DNA from 4 places in the Erwinia amylovora genome. Region 2 is predicted to be linked to each of the others. Evidence: predicted binding sites of a transcription regulator. Region 2 holds the regulator's gene; each other region holds the start of a gene.
What was found. Region 2 encodes PurR, which represses purine synthesis genes. Its sites were predicted from a motif close to CANGCAAACGTTTGCNTG; they were not measured.
Positions count from the first base shown of each region.

Region 1: the regulator PurR is predicted to act here: its motif matches at 1,241-1,258, upstream of purH (bifunctional phosphoribosylaminoimidazolecarboxamide formyltransferase/IMP cyclohydrolase).
Region 3: the regulator PurR is predicted to act here: its motif matches at 1,693-1,710, upstream of purM (phosphoribosylformylglycinamidine cyclo-ligase).
Region 4: the regulator PurR is predicted to act here: its motif matches at 1,621-1,638, upstream of rbsD (D-ribose pyranase).

Region 1 covers NZ_CP066796.1:3,463,547-3,466,700, forward strand. Annotated here, with positions in the region: rRNA gene JGC47_RS15765 (16S ribosomal RNA) at 1-767, opposite strand, end outside; gene purH (bifunctional phosphoribosylaminoimidazolecarboxamide formyltransferase/IMP cyclohydrolase) at 1,386-2,975, shown strand; gene purD (phosphoribosylamine--glycine ligase) at 2,990-3,154, shown strand, end outside.
Region 2 covers NZ_CP066796.1:1,756,475-1,759,628, forward strand. Annotated here, with positions in the region: gene punC (purine nucleoside transporter PunC) at 1-235, opposite strand, end outside; gene punR (DNA-binding transcriptional activator PunR) at 347-1,279, shown strand; gene purR (HTH-type transcriptional repressor PurR) at 1,276-2,301, opposite strand; gene JGC47_RS08205 (C40 family peptidase) at 2,704-3,154, opposite strand, start outside.
Region 3 covers NZ_CP066796.1:2,629,908-2,633,061, reverse strand. Annotated here, with positions in the region: gene purN (phosphoribosylglycinamide formyltransferase) at 1-588, opposite strand, end outside; gene purM (phosphoribosylformylglycinamidine cyclo-ligase) at 585-1,625, opposite strand; gene upp (uracil phosphoribosyltransferase) at 1,870-2,496, shown strand; gene uraA (uracil permease) at 2,729-3,154, shown strand, end outside.
Region 4 covers NZ_CP066796.1:3,741,239-3,744,392, forward strand. Annotated here, with positions in the region: gene rbsA (ribose ABC transporter ATP-binding protein RbsA) at 1-1,104, opposite strand, end outside; gene rbsD (D-ribose pyranase) at 1,112-1,531, opposite strand; gene alsS (acetolactate synthase AlsS) at 2,822-3,154, opposite strand, start outside.

The sequences.
Region 1 (3,154 bases), 1.7 Mb from region 2:
CTTTCGCACCTGAGCGTCAGTCTTCGTCCAGGGGGCCGCCTTCGCCACCGGTATTCCTCCAGATCTCTACGCATTTCACCGCTACACCTGGAATTCTACCCCCCTCTACGAGACTCTAGCCTGCCAGTTTCGAATGCAGTTCCCAGGTTAAGCCCGGGGATTTCACATCCGACTTGACAGACCGCCTGCGTGCGCTTTACGCCCAGTAATTCCGATTAACGCTTGCACCCTCCGTATTACCGCGGCTGCTGGCACGGAGTTAGCCGGTGCTTCTTCTGCGGGTAACGTCAATGCAGGAGGTTATTAACCTCTCACCCTTCCTCCCCGCTGAAAGTACTTTACAACCCGAAGGCCTTCTTCATACACGCGGCATGGCTGCATCAGGCTTGCGCCCATTGTGCAATATTCCCCACTGCTGCCTCCCGTAGGAGTCTGGACCGTGTCTCAGTTCCAGTGTGGCTGGTCATCCTCTCAGACCAGCTAGGGATCGTCGCCTAGGTGAGCCGTTACCTCACCTACCAGCTAATCCCATCTGGGCACATCCGATGGTGTGAGGCCCGAAGGTCCCCCACTTTGGTCCGTAGACGTTATGCGGTATTAGCTACCGTTTCCAGTAGTTATCCCCCTCCATCGGGCAGTTTCCCAGACATTACTCACCCGTCCGCCACTCGTCACCCAAGAGCAAGCTCTCTGTGCTACCGTTCGACTTGCATGTGTTAGGCCTGCCGCCAGCGTTCAATCTGAGCCATGATCAAACTCTTCAATTAAAAGTTCGATTTGCTGAAACCAGTCCAGCGATGCTCAATCGTAAAACGTCATAATGAATTTCATTATGTGTTCACTCTTAAGACTTGATATTTTTTTTACGCCCGGAGGCGTCTGATATCAATCCTGCGAGTGCCCACACAGATTGTCTGATAAATTGTTAAAGAGCGGTGCGCACAGTGCCTTGGCATCCTGTCGCGAGGTGGCGTATATTACGCTTTCCTCCTCCGGAGTCAACCTCTTTTACAGAAGTTTTTCCAGGCGGTTCAGAACTTCCTGAACCTCTCAACACGCCGGCCGGTAAGCCGTTGTTCCGTGTCAGTGGAGGCGCATTATAGGGAGTTTCTGACGGCTGACAAGGGCTAATTTGCGATAATATGCCTGTTTGCCGCAATCCCCAGCAAAACCCCACTTTATACCCTGTTATGCACAAACTTATCCACACTGCTTGCATCGTGGCAATTTTGACGAGCAACGCGCAAACGTTTTCGCTACAATGCCCGCGCAAAGAGTCAGCCCCCTCAGGGGCGTTATCTGAAACTTTTCTTGTTTATAGAAGAAAATGAGCAAGCTTCATATAACGCTCTTTTTATGCGATCCAAAGCCAAGGGATAAACCTCATGCAACTACATCGTCCTGTACGCCGCGCGCTGCTCAGCGTGTCTGACAAAGCCGGTATCCTCGAATTCGCACAGGCGCTTTCCCGGCGCGGCGTCGAACTGCTCTCCACCGGCGGGACTGCCCGCCTGCTGGCTGATGCCGGTCTGCCCGTTACTGAAGTCTCGGACTACACCGGTTTCCCGGAAATGATGGATGGGCGCGTTAAAACGTTACATCCGAAAGTGCATGGCGGTATTTTAGGACGCCGTGGTCAGGATGATGCCGTTATGGCCGAACACGGTATCTCGCCCGTTGATATGGTCGTCGTTAACCTTTATCCCTTCGCCCAAACCGTAGCTCGTGCAGACTGTTCGCTGGAAGATGCGGTTGAAAATATCGATATCGGTGGCCCCACAATGGTGCGCTCTGCCGCCAAGAATCATAAGGACGTGGCTATCGTGGTGAAGAGCAGCGACTATCAGGCCATCATTGCAGAACTGGATGCCAATGAGAATTCACTGACGCTGGCAACCCGTTTTGATCTGGCGATCAAAGCTTTTGAACACACTGCGGCTTACGACAGTATGATTGCCAACTACTTTGGCAGTATGGTCCCCGCCTATCACGGTGAGACAACCGAACCCGCCGGCCGTTTCCCGCGCACGCTGAATCTGAACTTTATTAAAAAGCAGGATATGCGCTATGGCGAAAACAGCCACCAGCAGGCTGCCTTCTATATAGAAGAGGAGGTCAGTGAGGCGTCCGTTGCCACCGCACAGCAGGTACAGGGTAAAGCCCTCTCTTATAACAACATCGCTGATACCGACGCCGCGCTGGAGTGCGTAAAGGAGTTCAACCAGCCGGCCTGCGTTATCGTCAAGCATGCGAACCCGTGCGGCGTGGCGACAGGCAGCTCAATTCTCGATGCCTACGGGCGTGCTTACCAAACCGACCCCACTTCTGCTTTCGGCGGCATTATCGCCTTCAACCGTGAGCTGGATGAAGCCACCGCACAGGCGATCAGCAGCCGCCAGTTTGTAGAGGTTATCATTGCGCCTTCCGCCAGCGATGCGGCGCTGAAGGTGACCGCTACTAAACAGAACGTGCGCGTGCTGACCTGTGGTCAGTGGCAGCAGCGTCAGACGGGTCTCGACTTCAAGCGTGTCAACGGTGGCCTGCTGGTGCAGGATCGCGATCTCGGCATGGTAGGTGAAAGCCAGCTACGCGTGGTCAGTAAGCGCCAGCCAGGCGAGCAGGAACTGCGTGATGCGCTGTTCTGCTGGAAAGTGGCTAAATTTGTTAAGTCAAACGCCATTGTTTATGCCCGTGATAATATGACCATCGGCATAGGGGCCGGTCAGATGAGCCGCGTTTACTCGACTAAAATCGCCGGTATCAAAGCCGCTGATGAAGGTCTGGCAGTCACAGGTTCGGCGATGGCTTCTGACGCTTTCTTCCCGTTCCGCGACGGTATTGATGCCGCCGCCGCCGTTGGCGTGACCTGCGTGATCCAGCCGGGAGGCTCAATTCGAGATGATGAAGTGATCGCTGCGGCAGATGAACACGGCATTGCCATGATCTTTACCGACATGCGTCACTTCCGCCATTAATTACGGAGTCCCAGATGAAAATTTTAGTCATTGGTAACGGTGGCCGTGAGCACGCGCTGGCCTGGAAAGCCGCTCAGTCTCCGCTGGCCGATCGTGTATTTGTTGCTCCGGGCAATGCCGGAACCGCGCTGGAACCGGCCTTACACAACGTGGCTATCAGCCCCACCGATATTCAGGGG
Region 2 (3,154 bases):
GACTCAGGCCCATCAACAGTACCGGCTTGCGCCCGATGCGGTCTGAAAGAGGTCCCCATACCAGTTGCGCGCAGGCAAATCCGGCAAGGAAAATACTCAGGCTGGCGCTGACAGCGCCAGCCTGAGTATTCAGATCTTGCTGCATCACACCAAATGCAGGCAGGTACATATCGGTAGCAAGGAAACCCAGCATGCTTAGCAGCGCCAGGTAAATCATAAAAACTGCAGAATACATGTTAATTAACTCTTATCAGCCCGTTTTAAGCTTGCGCAGTGTAATCGCGTGCAGGACAGTCTGTGAAACGCTAATATTCGTTGATTGGAATGAATTTTTTTGAAGGCAAATATGTGGTCAGAACATTCACTGGAAGTTATTGATGCCGTGGCCCGGACCGGAAGCTTCACCGCCGCTGCCGCAGAGCTGCACCGCGTCCCTTCTGCAATAAGCTATACGGTGCGTCAGCTTGAGGAATGGCTGGCCGTAAATCTGTTTGAAAGGCGGCATCGTGATGTGGTGCTGACCGACGCCGGACGGGTATTCAGCGAGGAAGGCAGGATTGTCATCAAAAAAATGCTAGCCACGCGCCGCCGCTGTCAACAGGTGGCAAACGGCTGGCGCGGGCAGCTCAATATCGCCGTCGATCGCATTGTACGCCCGTCGCGAACGCGGCAGCTGGTGGTGGATTTTTACCGCCACTTTCCTGACATGGAGCTGCATATCATGCCAGAAGTGTTTAACGGCGTTTGGGACGCGCTGGCAGACGGGCGGGTGGATGTGGCGATAGGTGCCACGCAGGCGATCCCGGTTGGCGGGCGTTTCGCTTTCCGTGATATGGGGAGCCTTAACTGGCGCTGCGTGGTTAATGCACAACACCCGTTAGTCAGTCGGCCCGGGCCACTGACTGAAGAGTGGATACGCGAGTGGCCTTCGTTGGTGCTGGAAGATACTTCACGCGCGTTACCCAAGCGCACGACATGGACGCTGGATAATCAGCGGCGGCTGGTCGTACCTGACTGGGAAAGCGCTTTTGATTGCTTGCGCGCGGGTTTATGCGTTGGCATGGTGCCGGGCCATTTCGCCCAGCCGTTGCTGCAGCGGAATGAACTGCGTGAGCTGGCGCTTAGCTCGCATTTTCCTGACAGCCCGTGCTGTCTGAGCTGGTCGGAACAAAGCGCCTCACCGGCGCTGAGCTGGCTGCTGGAATATCTTGGCAGCACGGAAACCCTGAGGGCCGAATGGCTTAGCGAGCAGCAGGACCCGGCACCGCTGCGTGATTAACGGCGGTAGTCCCGGTAAGGTCCATCCGCCACCGAACGTCGTTCGATCAGAGAAGGATAGACCTCAATGGTCTGCGACTCTTCACGTTTGCTGGTAATGCGATCAATTAACATATCAAATGCGGTTTCACCGAGGCGCTCTTTCGGTTGATGTACCGTGGTCAACGCCGGAGTAAAGTAACGGGCATTGCGCACGTTATCATAACCAATCACCGAGATGTCTTGCGGTACGCGCAGTCCCATTTCATCTGCTGCACAGATTGCGCCCATCGCCATAATGTCACCCCCGCAGAATACGGCAGTCGGACGCTGTTTCTGCGACAGGATCTGTTGCATGGCGAGATAACCGGATTCAGGTTCAAAATCACCCTGTACCAGCCACTCATCGCGCAGTGTGATCCCGGCCTCGCTCAGAGCTTTCACAAAGCCCGCATGGCGCCCGCCCCCGGTGTTGCGCTCCAACTGACCCGGGATGGCACCAATATCGCGGTGCCCGCGTTCAATCAGATAACGCCCCGCCAGATAGCCGCCATCAAAAGCGTTATCCAGTACCGTGTCGGTGAAGTCACCGCGCGACTTGCCCCAATCCATGACTACCATCGGGATATTGCGGTTATCTTCTAACATCGCAATCAGCGCGTCCGGGTATTCAGAGCACATCACCAGCAGCCCGTCGACACGTTTTTGCGCCATCATCGACAGGTAAGCCTGCTGCTTTTGTATGTTGTTATGAGCATTGCCCAGGATCAGGGTATAGCCTTGAGCAAAGCAGCGGCGCTCCACCGCCTCGATGATTTCAGCAAAATAAGGTGCTTCGCTTGAGGTTGCCAGCAGGCCAATGGTTTTGGTGTGGTTTACCTTCAGGCTACGAGCTACGGCGCTTGGAGAATAATGCAACTCTTTGATAGCTACCCAAACCGCTTCTCGCGTTTCTTCGGCGACAAAGCGTGTTTTGTTTATGACGTGCGACACGGTGGTGGTGGAAACACCCGCGCGCTTTGCCACATCCTTAATCGTTGCCATGAAAATCGTACTCCTGGTGTTATCAGTAACCTGCTGATAACTGGTTTGTTAATCGTTTGCCTTTACGCAAGCTTTTCCCGATTGGCCAGAATTATTGGGGGCTGTCTCAAAAGGTCGGGAAGGGGTCTTGCTTGTCCGTAAAAGGACGTGCAGTGCTGGCTTAGCCAGATTTTGGCGCCGTTGCGCAACGCAAAGCAGGAATTCTAACAAGGCTTAGCAAAGAAAACGAGATTTTTACCGTTAACGATAACAATAAATCCAGGCTGTTAAGGCAAAGTGCGGCAGGGACGAGAGTAAATAACTCACCGAAATTTAGGACTATTAGCCACGGCGGGTCAAACCATCAGGAGCCAGCAAAGAATTTTGTCTGACGGCGCGGCAGTTAATACCTTCAGCTAACCGTTAACGAACCGTCTTCGGAGTCATCACGCGGCGAGCGCCTACGTAATGTTCTTGCCAGAAATCATCACCCAACGCGCTAACCTGAATGTCTTTACCCGTTCGAGGTGACTGAATGAATTTACCGCCGCCGAGATAGACACCTACATGATCGGCACTACCTCTGCCGTTAATACGGAAGAATACCAGATCGCCTTTCTCAAGCCGGTCACGCCTGATCGGCGCGGCATCACGCAGGTGATACATCTCATTAGCGGTGCGAGGAATTTTGAATTTCACCAGATCTTTATAGGCATACCAGACAAGGCCACTACAGTCGAACCCGGTTTTAGGCGAGCTGCCACCCCACAGGTAAGGTTTGCCCAACTGACCCATCAGTTTACTCACTGCGGTTTCACGCGCTCTCTGATAACGAATGCGATGGGCATTACTGAGCTTCAGTGGGGCCGTCAGA
Region 3 (3,154 bases), 870 kb from region 2:
CGCGCCATCGTGCATTGTCAGGCGTCCATCAATGAACCAGCTTACCACCAGCGGGTAGATAGCATGCTCCTGATGCTGTACGCGCGCGGCGACATCGTCTTCTGTGTCATCGCTGAACACCGGAACTTTCGCCTGCAAAATCACCGGGCCACCGTCCAACTGTTCAGTGACAAAATGCACCGAGGTGCCGTGCTCTTCATCGCCATTGTCAATCGCCTGGCGATGAGTATGCAGCCCCGGATATTTAGGTAGCAGCGAAGGGTGAATATTCAGCATGCGCCCGGCGTAGCGTTGAACGAATTCCGCACTGAGAATGCGCATATATCCTGCCAGTACCACCAGATCGGGCGCATAGGCGTCTATTTCCTGCATCAACTGACGATCGAAAGCGCAGCGGTCGGCGAATTGCGCCGCTGCCAGCGCATGAGCCGCAATGTTGGCCGCGCGCGCGCGCTCAAGGGCAAAAGCCCCGGCTTTATTACTGAAAACGGCAGCTACCCTGCCGCCGATCCGCCCCTGCTGGCAGGCGTCGAGAATGGCCTGCAAATTGCTCCCGTTACCGGAAACCAGCACGACGATGCGTTTCATGCGTTGATCACCACGCGCTCTTCAGCATCGGAGGCTTTGATCACGCCAATTTTCCAGGCTTTCTCACCGGCATCGTTCATCAGCTGAAGCGCTTTGTCCGCTTCCGCCGGGCTAAGGGCAATCACCATGCCAACGCCGCAGTTGAAGGTGCGGTACATCTCGAAGCGACTGACGTTACCGGCCTGCTGCATCCAGCTGAAGACGGCTGGCCACTCCCAGCTTGACTCTTCCAGCACCGCCTGGGTGTTGTCTGGCAGCACGCGCGGGATATTCTCCCAGAAGCCGCCGCCGGTCAGGTGGGCGATCGCATGCACATCCACCTGCTCAATCAGATTGAGGATGTTCTTCACATAGATGCGCGTTGGTGCCAGCAGGTGGTCCGCCAGGGGTTTACCTTCCAGCTGGGTGGTTTCCGGGTCGGTGTTGCTGACCGCCAGAATTTTGCGCAGCAGCGAATAGCCATTTGAGTGTGGACCACTTGAGCCAAGGGCGATCAGCACGTCGCCTTCAGCGACTTTGCTGCCATCGATGATCTCTGATTTCTCTACCACGCCAACGCAGAAGCCAGCCACGTCGTAATCTTCGCCGTGGTACATGCCCGGCATTTCAGCGGTTTCGCCGCCGACCAGTGCACAGCCTGACTGCGAGCAACCTTCAGCAATGCCGGCGATGACGCTGGCAGCCGTGTCAACGTCGAGCTTGCCGGTAGCGTAATAATCGAGGAAAAACAGCGGCTCGGCACCTGATACCACCAAATCGTTTACGCACATGGCGACGAGATCGATACCAATGGCATCGTGGCGTTTCAGGTCCATCGCCAGACGCAGCTTGGTGCCAACGCCATCAGTACCGGAAACCAGAATCGGTTCACGATATTTTTGCGGCAGGGCACAAAGGGCACCGAAACCGCCCAGTCCACCCATCACTTCCGGGCGACGAGTCTTTTTCACTACGTCTTTGATACGGTCGACTAACGCATTACCCGCATCGATATCTACGCCGGCGTCTTTATAGCTGAGAGAGGTTTTATCGGTCACTACGAAATCCCCACGCGGTTTGCGGTTGGTGTGGTATTGAAAATAGAGCGCGGCAATTCTATCAGTGCAAGCAAACGTTTGCGAGTCCCATCTGCCCGCAAGTTGCGGATAGCGCGTTTCCAGGCGATCCTTAACAATGCCGGGCAGAAGAGGGAACCAGTGACACTAAGTCATAGGGCGGCGGGGGAAATAGCGCTATAATTTCGCGATTTTTTTTGCAGCTTAACACTCCGGGAGTAAAATAATGAAGATCGTGGAAGTGAAACACCCGCTGGTCAAACATAAACTGGGTCTGATGCGTGAACATGACGTAAGCACAAAACGTTTTCGTGAACTGGCGTCAGAAGTGGGAAGCCTGCTGACTTATGAAGCTACCGCCGACCTGCAAACCGAGAAGGTCATCATCGAAGGCTGGAATGGCCCGGTCACTATCGACCAGATCAAAGGCAAGAAAATTACCGTGGTGCCGATATTACGCGCCGGCCTTGGCATGATGGAAGGCGTGCTGGAGCACGTACCGAGCGCACGTATCAGCGTGGTCGGCGTTTACCGTGACGAGGAAACCCTGGAACCGGTGCCCTATTTCCAGAAGCTGGTATCAAACATTGAAGAGCGTATGGCGCTGGTGGTCGACCCGATGCTGGCCACCGGGGGGTCAATGATCGCCACCATTGATCTGCTAAAAAAAGCCGGCTGCAGCAGTATCAAAGTGCTGGTGCTGGTCGCGGCTCCGGAAGGTATTGCCGCGCTGGAAAAAGCGCACCCGGACGTAGAACTCTACACCGCTTCAATCGATCAGGGGCTGAATGAAAAGGGCTATATCATCCCTGGCCTTGGCGACGCCGGTGATAAGATCTTCGGTACCAAGTAAATCATGCTGCAGGCGAGGTTAACGGCCGTTTTGCTCGCCAGCCACGCCCGCGATCTTCATCTGGTGGCAGCGAACACGGCTTGCTTTACGCGGACAAGGCGGGTAGCGGCTGACCTTTCTGCGACTGTGTGCTCCAGTGAGGGTGCCGTAACCTGACATTTGCATTGATAAGCCGGCCGCAGAGTCGGCTTTTTTATCGTTCACACTCAAGGGGTAAAGGGGTAATGACTGTATGACACGTCGCGCAATTGGCGTACACGAGCGGCCGCCGCTGCGGCAAACTATTCCGCTCAGTTTCCAGCACCTGTTTGCCATGTTCGGCGCCACCGTGCTGGTACCGATCCTGTTCCATATCAACCCGGCCACCGTGCTGCTGTTTAACGGCATCGGCACGCTGATCTATTTGTTTATCTGCAAAGGTAAAATCCCGGCGTATCTGGGATCGAGCTTTGCCTTTATCTCGCCGGTTTTGCTGCTGTTGCCATTAGGTTACGAAGTGGCGTTAGGCGGTTTTATCATCTGCGGCGTGCTGTTTTGTCTGGTAGCGCTGATCGTCAAAAAAGCCGGTACCGGCTGGCTGGACGTGATGTTCCCTCCGGCGGCAATGGGGGCGATTGTGGCGGTCATCGGTCTGGAGCTGGCGGGCGTGGCGGCGAAT
Region 4 (3,154 bases), 1.8 Mb from region 2:
ATGTTTCAGTCGCCCTGCGCCATAGCTGAAGTCGTTGAGCGCGGTCAGCGACATATTCTCTTTCACTGACATCCCCAGCACCAGGCCATCGTGCTTACGGTCTTCAGAGATATAAACGATGCCATTAGCCAGCCCCTCCTGCGGGGAGCGCGCCACCACTGCTTTCCCCTCCAGCGTTACCCGCCCCTTACTGCGAGGCAGCGCGCCGTACAGCACTTTCATCAGTTCGCTCCGCCCTGCGCCCATCAGGCCAGCCACCCCAAGTATTTCACCTTTGCGCAGCGAAAAGCTGACGTTTTCCACGCCTGGCCCACTGAGGTTTTCAACCTTCAGACGCACTTCACCCGGCGCTTTATTCAGGCGCGGATACTGCTCCTCCAGCCTGCGCCCGACCATCATTTCGATCAGTGAGTCTTCGTTCAGCGCCGTCACCTTATATTCGGCGATAAACTGCCCGTCGCGGAAAATCGTGACGTCATCGCAGATCTCAAATATCTCTTTCATACGATGGGAGATATAGACGATGCCGCAGCCGCGGGCTTTCAACTCGCCAATCACGCGGAACAGCGAGGCGGTTTCGGTATCGGTCAGCGCATCCGTGGGTTCGTCCATTACGATCACTTTTGACTCGTAACTCAGAACCTTAGCGATCTCTACCATCTGCCGATCGCCAATTGACAGCTCGCCCACCAGCCTGTGGCTGCGAAAGCGCAGATTCAGGCGTTGCAGCAGCGCATCCGCTGCGGCGTACATCTTCTTCCACTGAATACGGCCGAAACGGGTCACCGGTTCCCGGCTAAGGAAGATGTTCTCGGCAACGCTCAATGATGGGATCAGATTCAGTTCCTGATGGATGATGCCAATCCCCGCCTCCTGCGACGCTTTCGGGCCGTTAAAGGTGGTTTCCTGCCCCAGCCAGACAAACGATCCGGCATCACGCGGGTAGATGCCGGTCAGAACTTTCATCATGGTGGACTTGCCCGCGCCGTTTTCCCCCACCAGCGCCATCACCCGCCCGGGGTAAACCGACAGCGCAGCGCCCGACAGGGCCTTAACGCCGGGGAACGACTTGTCGATGCCCTTCAGTTGTAATAAAGGTTGCATAAGCGCCTCAGAAGGTCACGCCAGCGACCAGGATGACATTGGCATACGGCGTAATTTCTCCGCTGCGAATTGTTGCCTGACTGCATTGGGCTTGCTGTTTGAACTGTTCGTGACTGATATAGCGAATACTGATGGTGTTCCCCTGCTGCTGCTGCAATACGTCGAGTAAGGCCAGCAGTTCGCTATGGCGCTGCGGATTATGCTGCCGGATCTCCTGCGCCATAATGGCACTTTCGACCTGCATCTCGCTGGTGACCGCCTGAGCGACCTGAAGAAAGCTGGGAATACCCGGTGTTAATGCCAGATCGATACGCTGCGGCCCCTCAGGAATGGGTAAGCCGGCATCGCCAAGAACAATACTGTCGGTATGGCCGAGGCGGGCTATCACGGCAGAGATAGCCGAATGCAGTAAGATGCCTTTTTTCATTTTTCGCTCCACAGCGAAACGTTTCGCCAGCGGGCAGTGTAAGAAATAGCGGGGGGAAAACAATCTTCAGATGTTGGAAATGTGATCGCCATCGAAACGTTTTGCTGGCGCGCCGCTGGCTGTTTTTTCAGACTCAAAAGGCGCTATTGCCCTCCCCTCAAAGGGTGGGCGAATCCGATTTCTACACGTTTTGCTATATTGAAATGATCTGAATTTCCGTATTAACGGAGTGATTATTGAGGTTTTTTGTTTATATTTTTATGATAATACCCTATATGATATTCACACTTCAGGCATGATATCTCCCATCGTGGACTAATTATAAACATCAAATTAATGAATATTTATTCAGGATCCAGCAAACCATGTAATGAGTTATGCACCATGTTAAAATAATGTGTCAGATTATTGCAATGATACTCTGCAAGATTTTGCTGGACACGATAGTATGGTAAAAAAACCTTATAAAACAATAGTTATAAATTAATATCTTAAATTATAATCACCGAATGGCATTTTTTCAGGCTAAGCTGACCAAATAAAATATTATTCCAAAAACCTCATGAGTAAGCTATGTATTAAAAAATGAGGTCAACTCGAAAAAATAATTTATTTATTACAGCCTCACCAGATATCAATTGATCAGACAAAATAAATGGAGGTGGTTAAGAACGGGATTTTAACATCAGCATCGTCAAGAAGGTTAAATTATTATTTTTTTCTATTATCTCACAGGTACAAATAACTAAATGCCAATCAATATCGGTAGTTTTTCCCAGGGTATACAAGCGATTTGCTCACGGACAGTAGAACAACCAAAGAGTATGGCTCATCTGCTGTCCCGGTTAGTGTCCATGAATAACGATGCAAAGAATCGTTATTGGCGGCAAACAACGCATCGTGAACCTGCCCAATGCTTTGGAAGGAAAAGTGGAAAAGTGGCAGCTGAAAATCTGAAAGCTCAAAAGGCCCCGGACAACCAGGCTATCGGTAGAACCGCTGGGAGATACATAGGTCAATATGTTAATGGGCTAAGTTTTCATCAGTCTGATGAGGTGCTTCACCTGTTTAAAAAACAGTGAGTTGTCTCAGGTGCATATCGGCGTTCCGCACAACATGACCTCTTTTCGTGCATGATTTGCCAGCCTGCCTGGTTGGAAAATCATGGCGAGGACAGGCAATAACACCATCGCGTTAGCCGTACTGTTTCAAAGAACGCCTCAATTCACCTTGAGGCGTTTTTCCCTGTACGCCGTGTCAACATGGTCAGCCCAATTTCACGCGGCAAAGTTAAAGGATCTGACTCAGATGCAGCTGGCCCATCAGCAGATGATTATCGGCATAGTCCACCGGCACCGCCACCACCGCCGGGCCTTGTACGTCCATCGCTTTGCGCAGCGTCGGTTCCAGCTGTTCGGCACTTTTCACCGCAAAACCGGCAGCACCAAAGGATTCGGCGTAGGCTTTGAAGTCAACGGGGCCGAACTTCACGCCGGACACACGCTGATATTTCTGCTCTTCCTGCATCGCCACCATGTTGTACTCCTCATCGACCCAGATAATGTGCAACACGTTGGCGCCCAGCCGTACTGCGGTTTCCAACTCCATGCTGGATTGCAGGAA